Regions from separate parts of the Microbulbifer variabilis genome, predicted to be linked through region 3. Evidence: predicted binding sites of a transcription regulator. Region 3 holds the regulator's gene; each other region holds the start of a gene.

Region 1 (3,153 bases), 950 kb from region 3:
GAGAACGACTCGACGGCATCGGCGTGATGCCGCTCGCCATTACACGGAGTAGTACATATCAAACTCGACCGGGTGCGTGGTCATGTTCAAGCGCTCTACTTCTTCGCGCTTCAGGTCGATGTAGGCATCGATGGCGTCGTCGGTGAATACACCGCCTTCGGTGAGGAAGGCACGATCCTGATCCAGAGCATCCAGGGCGCCTTCCAGGCTCGCCGCAACGGTCGGGTACTCGGCCAACTCTTCCGGAGGCAGATCGTAGAGATCCTTGTCGGCGGCATCGCCGGGGTGGATCTTGTTCTTGATACCGTCCAGGCCCGCCATCAACAGCGCAGCAAACGCCAGATAAGGGTTGGCGGTCGGATCCGGGAAGCGGGTCTCGATACGCTTGCCCTTAGGAGAGGTCACGTAAGGGATACGGATAGACGCAGAGCGATTGCGCGCGGAGTACGCCAGGATAACCGGGGCTTCGAAGCCAGGCACCAGACGCTTGTAAGAGTTGGTGGATGCGTTACAGATCGCATTCAGGGCGCGTGCGTGCTTCACAATACCGCCGATGTAGTACAGGGCAGTCTCGGACAGGCCCGCGTAGGCATCGCCGGCAAACTGGTTAACACCATCCTTAGTGAAGGACTGGTGCACGTGCATACCGGAGCCGTTATCGCCTACCAGCGGCTTGGGCATAAAGGTCGCGGTCTTGCCGTAGGCGTGGGCCACATTGTGTACGGCGTATTTGAGAATCTGCACCTCATCCGCTTTCTTGGTCAGGGTGTTGGCGGCAACGCCGATCTCACACTGGCCGGCGGTGCCCACTTCGTGGTGGTGTACTTCAACACGCAAACCCATCTGCTCCATAGCGGAACACATAGCGGCGCGCACATCGTGCAAAGAGTCAACCGGGGGCACCGGGAAGTAACCGCCTTTCACACCGGGGCGGTGACCAATATTGCCCTCACTGAAGTTATGGCCGGAAGACCAAGCCGCCTCTTCGGAGTTGATCTTGTAGAAGGCGCCACCCATTTCGGCACCCCAGGTAATATCGTCGAAGACGAAAAACTCGGGCTCTGGGCCGAACAGTGCGGTGTCACCCAGACCGGTGGACTTCAGGTATTCCTCGGCGCGCAGCGCGATAGAACGCGGGTCGCGCTCGTAGCCCTGACCAGTGATCGGGTCGACGATATTACAGCGAATAATCACGGTGCTTTCGTCGGTGAAGGGATCGAGGAAAGCGGTATCGTCATCCGGCATCAGGATCATGTCGGACTCGTTAATGCCCTTCCAGCCAGCGATAGAGGAGCCATCGAACATCTTGCCCTCTTCGAAGAACTCGTCGTCAATCTCCGACACGGGCACAGATACGTGCTGCTCTTTACCCTTGGTGTCGGTGAAGCGCAGGTCTATCCACTTAGCTTCACTCTCATTAATCAAACCGAGCGTTTTCGCTGACATTGCTGTCCTCCAGGTCTTGAAAAGTATTTGGTCGCTATGCCTATACTGCTGGCATTCGCTCTTTACCTGGCGTGAAATAAAGCAAAGAGTGTGCCAAATTAGGGCAGTGGCGTCGCAGCGGCGGCTGGTGCCGGTGCGGGCCCCAGTACTGGGCCGACTGGGGCAGGATAGATGTATTGTGGCTGTGCAGCCATAACTAAATGCACCACAATGGCACATTTATACTCCAGCTTGCTCACAAACAGTGCACAACCAACTTGCGTCCGGCTAGTTTATAATGCCGCACCTTCTATCAACATGCGGTACCCCACGGATTCCCATGCACTTTGTCGTCAAATTTTTTCCCGAGATCACCATCAAGAGCAATCCGGTGCGCAAACGTATGTCGCGCCAGCTCAAGGACAACCTACAGCGCCTGCTGCGCCAGCTGGACGACCGTATCCAGGTGCGCAAAGACTGGGAAAAGATCGATGTGATCGCCCCGGACGCCGTGGCCCACCTTGGCAGCCGCATTGAAGAGGTGCTCTCTCACACCCCCGGCATTGCCAACTTCTCTCGCGTGCGCCAGTTCCCCCTGGGCGACCTGCACGATATGTACGAGAAGACCCTGTCTGTTTGGGGCCCCGCCCTCAAGGACAAGACCTTTTGTGTGCGGGTAAAGCGCACCGGCGACCACGACTTTAAATCCCTTGATGTGGAACAGTACGTAGGCGGCGGCCTCAACAAGAATACCGGGGCGGCCGGGGTGAAACTGAAAAACCCGGATATCACAGTCAAGCTGGAGATCCGCCACGACAAACTCAACGTGATCGAGGAACAGCACCCCGGCCTCGGCGGCTTCCCCCTGGGCACCCAGGACCCGGTGCTATCGCTGGTCTCCGGCGGTTTCGATTCCACCGTGGCCAGCTACCTGACCATGAAACGCGGTATCCGCACTCACTTCCTGTTCTTCAACCTGGGCGGGCGCCAACACGAACTGGGCGTTAAGGAAGTGGCCTACTACCTGTGGAACAAATACGGCGCCTCCCATCGGGTGCGTTTTGTCACCGTGCCCTTCGACGAAGTGGTGGCAGAAATTCTCGAGCGCGTAGACGACTCCCACATGGGCGTAATTCTTAAGCGTATGATGCTGCGCGCCGCAGACGTTATCGCGAAAGAGCTGGAAGTGGATGCGGTGGTGACCGGTGAGGCCATCGCCCAGGTTTCGAGCCAGACCCTGAAAAACCTGTCAGTAATCGATAGTGTCACCAACACCCTGGTACTGCGACCGCTGATTACTACCGATAAGACCGATATTATCCGTACCTCACGGGCCATCGGCACTGAAGAGTTCGCCGCAAATATGCCGGAGTACTGCGGTGTAATTTCGGTGAAACCCACCACCCGAGCCAAGATCGAGAAAGTGGAATCCGAGGAAAACCGCTTTGACTTCACTATTCTTGACCGCGCCATCGGCAACCGATCGATTCAGAATATCGACGAGGTCATCGAAGAAGTGGACGGCGAGGCACCAGAAGTGGAAATCCGTGAGGAGGCCGGCAACGCAGTAATCATCGATATCCGCCACCCGGATGAAGAAGAAATGGACCCGCTGGAGCTAGAGGGCGTCGAAGTAGAGACGATCCCCTTCTACCGCCTCAATAACAGCTTCGCCAAGCTGGATCAGGAGCGCGAGTACCTGCTTTACTGTGCGCGCGGTGTGATGAG
Region 2 (3,153 bases), 260 kb from region 3:
AGCGGAAGCACCAAGGAGTGATTCTGCTCCGTCAGTTGAGGGAAGAATCAGTTGTTCCGGGTGCTCTGGCAGGTCGATATCATTGAGATGATATTGCAGAAGAGTATCGTAATCCCCAGTATCACCAACCAGTACAGCGCCGAGCAGTTTCTGGCCTGTAGCATCGGTTATCATACGCTTGTACACGCCGCTCTGCTCATCGACAAAAGTAATTGCTGCAGCGCCTTCGCTGCGGCCGTGAGCATCGCCAATAGAGCCAACCTGCACACCGAGAAGTTTTAATTTAGTGCTCATATCGGCACCATTAAAAAACGTCTCCATACCGGTGAGCTGTGCGACGGTGGTGCGAGCCATACTGTAGCCTGGAGCCACCAGGCCAAAAATTTGCCCCTCATAGAGAGCGCACTCACCGATGGCAAAAATGTTGGGGTCTGATGTACGACAGCGGTTGTCGATGACAATACCTCCTCGCTCACCGACTTGCAGCCCTGAGGATTTTGCCAGCTCATCTTGAGGGCGAATTCCTGCAGAGAACACGATCATATCGGTAATCAGTTCGTCCCCCCCTTTAAATTGCATACGCAACTGGCCGTCAGCGTCTGTAATAAGTTCGGTAGCTCGGCTGGTATGTACAGTAACGCCAAGGGTCTCGATTTTTTTTTGCAGTAAATTGGAGCCGCCCTCATCAAGCTGAGTGGACATCAGTCCTGGAGCAAATTCCACCACATGGGCGTCAAGCCCCAGGGTTTTCAAGGCGTTTGCCGCTTCCAAACCGAGCAGGCCACCACCGACAACGACGCCACTTTGCGCGTTAGACGCAGCTGTGCGAATCGCATTCAAATCTTCGATGGTGCGGTAGACAAAGCAGCGCTCGTGTTGATGCCCTGGGATGGGGGGCACAAAAGGATAGGAGCCAGTAGCGAGGACCAATTGATCATATCTATGTAAGCTTCCAGTCTGGGTGGTAACAGTTTGCTTTTCGCGATCGATGGAAGCTATCGGATTGTTGAGCTCTAGCTCAAAACCCCATTGTCGATATTGCTCAATATGACCCATAGCCAAATCTTCCGCACTGCACCCAGCGAAGTATTCGGATAGATGTACTCGATCATAAGCAGGTCTGTTTTCCGCACAAAAGACTGTGACGATAAAACCGGTGCTTTCATTTTTTTCTGCCAGCTGCTCAAGAAAGTGGTGCCCGACCATGCCGTTACCAATCACAACCAGCTTTTGCTTATTTGTCTTTTCAGTCATTGATATTCCTGCCATCTAGAAGCGATTCTCTTGGCAGGAGGGGCGAATGATATGACAAGGGCGCCTCCTCTTCTGCCGAAGAGTACAGGCGCCGTTGCCTCGAATTGGGGGATAATTTTGTTGGTCATTAAATACATTCAATCTTCATGCCAGTATTTATCCCAGGGATGGCGCCTATCCGCTCCTATTGTCCACAATTTTTGCGGTATGTTGGTGCAGAAAACCTTTTTTCTGCTCTGAATTGGTGCTTAGTTAAATTTTGTGGAATATTAAACGGGAAATGTCATCTTAAGTTACTGAGAGGCAAATGAGGGATTAACCAAGAGGGGGCTTTAGAAAACATACAGAAGGTGGGAAAGCAGTAGGATCAGCGCTATGAGCTGCCAGAATAAAATTGGATTTTTTTCCAGTAGAGGATGGTTCTGGGCAGGTTTGAAGGTTGGATTGGGATGCTGCAGGTCCTGGATAAATTCGGATAGGCTATCGTATCTTTGTTTAGGGTTGGGGGCACAGGCTTTTTGCAAGGCACTATCTATCCAGTGGGGGATATCCTTGCGGTGCACATATGCATTTGTATAACGCAATTGTTGATAACTTTTGAGGTGATAGTGCAGATTGCCGAGGCGCTCAGGGTAGGGATATTTTCCTGTGAGTAATTCATAGGCAATTACTCCGAGAGAAAAAATATCCGAACGATGGCTGGCGCTATCGCCATAAAAGAATTCAGGAGCCGCATAATTCTTACTGCCTGGAGTATCAATTTCTGTGAAATGTAATTGCTCTCTAAGGCCTGGCCCATCGACCCCTCCGAGGTCAATGATCACTAGGCGACCATTGTTGCGGATCATAATATTCTCCGGCTTCAGATCGCCGTGCACAATCTCTAATCGCTGCAGGCTGCGCAGGGCACTTACCAGCTGAGAAAGTAATTCCCTTACCTGGGATACTTCTGGCTGAGGGTTAAGTTGCATCCACTGTCGCAGCGTCTGCCCCTCAATATATTCGAGAACATGATATAGGCAAGCGCGTTCGGCTCTTGGAGCGTATAGCTTGATAACCCCTGGATGATTTATTCGCCTGCCGGTCCATTCTTCGGCGATAAAACGCTCGATATAGTTTGGATCATCGCAGTAATTTACCGATGGAGTTTTCAACGCGCGAAGCTCTCCAGTCACATGATCTTGGGCCAGATATAGGTGGCTACGTTTGCTGGCATATAGCTCCTGCAAAATAAGAAAGCCATCGAGTTTTTGTCCCGGGCTCAGATCGGGAGCGAAGGGAAGCGTTCGGCTGTGCATTGCCAATTCGTCGCATTGAGGAAAGTCCAGATTATTAACCCTGGCAACGACTGCACTCAGGTTATCTTTGGAACCTGATTTTAGGGCCGCATCAATGAGTTGTTGTGGTGTAGTTTTGTCAAACTCAGAAAGTCTTTTCTGGATAGAAGTCTCTGGCAAAAAATCGTGAATGCCATCGCTACTCAGTAAATAAATATCACCGGTTTGCAGTGCTTCACAGCGGTAGTCCACTTCAATATGGACATCCATTCCCAGGGCTCTACTGAGAAAAGTGTGCCCAGGAGACAGCTGGTGGCTGTGATCACGCGTGAGGCACTCAAGCTTGCCAGCACGCAGGCGGTAGATACGTGTATCGCCGATATGCACCATGTGGGCGCTGGTACCTTTAAAAATCAGGGCTGAGAAAGTGGTCAGCCAACCCCGCTGGATTTCCACACTGCCTCCACTTTGCCGGTATAGCCAGCTGTTGAGGGAGTGGAGTACTCGTGCAACAGCATGGCGAGTAGACCAGGTTTCCGGGGTGCTGTAATAGTCCGAGAAAAAACCGTTGATGGCTGCACGAGCAGCTTCGCCGCCGGCCTCGGCGCTGGCGACGCCATCC
Region 3 (3,153 bases):
AACCCATATCGCGCAAAGCCTGGGTATGGCCCTCTCTGGTGGAGAACGACGCCGAGTTGAGATTGCCCGCGCTCTGGCCACCAACCCCGGCTTCGTCCTGTTGGACGAGCCCTTTGCTGGGGTAGACCCCATATCGGTGAACGATATCAAGGAGATCATCCGCCACCTGCGTGATCGCGATATTGGCGTACTAATCACAGACCATAATGTTCGCGAAACGCTGGATATCTGTGAGACCGCTTACATTGTCAGTGAAGGTCATATCATCGCTGCAGGCACGCCGGATGAGGTTCTCGCCAACCAACAGGTGCGCGAAGTTTATTTGGGACACGAATTCACTATTTGAGGCTAACCACCAATTTCTGTCCTTAAATTCTTCACTTATGACGGGAATAATCATAATTCTGGAAACATAGCACCAGCTATCACGCCAGGACCGGCACGCTTATTGCTTGTAATAGATTGAAGAGAGGGGTAGTCTGCGCCATCTTAGGACAATTTGATCGACACCCTGTCTTATCGGCCTGCGGCGCTCCACTATGAAGCAGTCTCTCCAGCTCAAGCTCGGCACACAGCTGACCATGACCCCCCAGTTGCAGCAAGCAATTCGCCTACTGCAACTCTCCACACTCGATCTGCAGCAGGAGGTCCAGGCAGCACTGGACAACAACCCAATGCTGGAAGCGGATAGCGAAGAGCAATCCGTCAAGGTGGATGAAAATCAGCCACAGTCTGAACAAACACCGGAAAACACAACACAGCCGGTAGAAGAGCGCGAACTGGCCGAGGGGGACTGGGACCAGGCAATTCCTGATGAGCTGCCCGTCGACTCGCGCTGGGATGATATCTACACCAATAACAGCGGCAGCCACGAGTTAGATTCCTCCAGCTATGAGCGTAACTCCACCTCCATCGGCCTTCAGGATCATCTACGCTGGCAGCTGAACTTGACCCCCTTATCTGAGCAGGATAAATGGATCGGTGAAAACTTAATTGATGGCATAGCCCCCAGCGGCCTCCTTGGTACTTCTGTGCAGGATGTCGCCACCTCTTTATCGATCGATGAAGATGAGGTGCTCGCGGTTCTGAAGGCTATTCAGCAGTTTGATCCCGCTGGCTGCGGGGCTCGGGATCTCAAAGAATGCCTGCAATTACAACTGCAGCAGTTGCCGCGAAATACCCCTTGGCTAAGCCAAGCGCAAAACATTATTGAGAAACACTTGGACTTACTTGGCAAAAGGGATTTTCGCCAGTTGAGTCGACGCACACGACTCACTGAAGCCCAGCTAGGCGAGGCCATTCGCCTAATCCAGACCTTAAACCCCAGTCCGGGAGAGAGCTATGGTGGGCAAGAGCCGGACTATGTAATTCCAGATATTGTCGTTTCCCGCAAAACCCTTCGCTGGCACGTAGAATTGAATGCAGAGATCACCCCAAAGATCCGTATCAATGACCACTACGCCTCCCTGGTCAAGCGTGCCGACAACTCCAGAGATAACAATTTTTTGCGGGATCACCTGCAAGAAGCACGCTGGTTTATGAAAAGCCTGCAGAGTCGCCACGAGACTTTACTGAAAGTAGCCAACTGTATTGTCGAAAAGCAGCAAGGTTTTTTTGAGGAAGGTCCGGAAGCCATGCGACCTATGGTGCTGGCAGATGTTGCTGAATCTATTGGCATGCATGAATCGACCATATCTAGGGTGACCACCCAGAAGTACATGCTCACGCCTCGCGGCGTGTTTGAGCTCAAGTATTTCTTTTCGAGCCACGTCAGCACAGACTCCGGTGAGGATGCCTCTTCAACTGCTATCCGTGCACTGATCCGCAAGCTGATTGACGCAGAGACCCCGCGCAAGCCGCTCTCAGATAACAAAATTACCCTAGAGCTCGATAAACAAGGTATTAAAGTAGCCCGCCGCACTGTGGCGAAATACCGCGAGTCAATGGGAATTCCCTCCTCCAGCGAGCGAAAACGCTTGGTCTGAAGGGGCCACTTGGGTTTCGACTCATGAGGTAGGCCAAGTCATAACCTGGCACAAATTACTACACCTTCGCAACCGAACTCCAAACTTTGAGTGTATCCTTCCATTCTGGGCCACTTCCTAGTAGGGTTGCGACCCGAAAGGAGGCTCGCCGTAATGTGATGCACCTGGTAAGGAGAAATCCATGCAGATCAATATTAGTGGTCACCACGTCGACGTTACCTCGCCAATGCGCAGCTACTGTGAGAACAAGCTGGAAAAGCTCTCAAGGCATTATGACAATATAACCAACGCGCAAGTCATCCTATCCATAGACAAGCTGATCCAGAAAGCCGAAGCCCGGGTACATATCAATGGTCACGACCTTTGCGCGGGTTCGGAAGACAAGGACATGTATGCGGCCATTGATTCGCTTACAGACAAGCTGGACCGCCAACTGAAAAAACACAAAGAGAAGTTGCAGAACCACCGCTGAACTATGACACTGGAAGCTTTACTCTCTCCCCGCCTCAGCCTTTGCCATCTGGCGGGGAGCAGCAAAAAGAAATTGCTGCTCAATATCGCCCAGGCTGTAGCCGAACAATATCCACAGCATGACTCTGACATCATATTCAACCAACTGATCGCGCGCGAGCGTCTAGGCTCCACAGGAATTGGCGAAGGTGTGGCTATCCCCCACTGCCGTCTTCCTGGATGTGAGCACCCCATTGGCGTACTTTGCACTACAGAACCCGCCATAGATTTCGACGCTATCGACCGACAGCCTGTCGATCTGCTCTTTGTCTTGCTGGTTCCTGAAGATTCGGAACAACAACATCTAGATACACTGGCAGAAATCGCTGCGCTCTTCTCTAACAGCCAGGTCCGGGACAAGTTGAGGCAGGCTGACACTAGCGACGCACTCTATGCCCTAGCTATAGACTCAGCCGCAGCAGCCTGATTCTAGCTTTGCGCTCATATCCTGGTAATCCGATTCCAGAGTCACGACTTATAAATTACCGCCAGGAATATAAACACCATTTAATCAACGATTAAATGGTATAAAGAGCTAAAAAGAGGGGGTCCCCATGCGCTTGATTATCATCAGCGGCCGCTCCGGCTCTGGTAAAAGCTCCGCACTTCAACTGCTCGAAGATGCGGGCTTTAACTGCATCGACAATCTGCCGATTAG

Evidence for each region. The regulator sigma-54, encoded in region 3, starts transcription at its own class of promoters, with help from an activator protein. The targets are predictions, from matches to a motif close to TGGCACANNNNTTGCNNT.
Region 1: the regulator sigma-54 is predicted to act here: its motif matches at 1,525-1,542, upstream of glnA (glutamate--ammonia ligase).
Region 2: the regulator sigma-54 is predicted to act here: its motif matches at 1,294-1,311, upstream of nirB (nitrite reductase large subunit NirB).

What each region holds. Positions count from the first base shown of each region.
Region 1 is NZ_CP092418.1:4,586,917-4,590,069, forward strand. Features, by position in the region: gene glnA (glutamate--ammonia ligase) at 40-1,446, opposite strand; gene thiI (tRNA uracil 4-sulfurtransferase ThiI) at 1,766-3,153, shown strand, end outside.
Region 2 is NZ_CP092418.1:3,895,178-3,898,330, reverse strand. Features, by position in the region: gene nirB (nitrite reductase large subunit NirB) at 1-1,254, opposite strand, end outside; gene MJO52_RS17300 (bifunctional protein-serine/threonine kinase/phosphatase) at 1,587-3,153, opposite strand, start outside.
Region 3 is NZ_CP092418.1:3,632,037-3,635,189, forward strand. Features, by position in the region: gene lptB (LPS export ABC transporter ATP-binding protein) at 1-346, shown strand, start outside; gene MJO52_RS16140 (RNA polymerase factor sigma-54) at 540-1,985, shown strand; gene hpf (ribosome hibernation-promoting factor, HPF/YfiA family) at 2,167-2,457, shown strand; gene ptsN (PTS IIA-like nitrogen regulatory protein PtsN) at 2,461-2,922, shown strand; gene rapZ (RNase adapter RapZ) at 3,050-3,153, shown strand, end outside.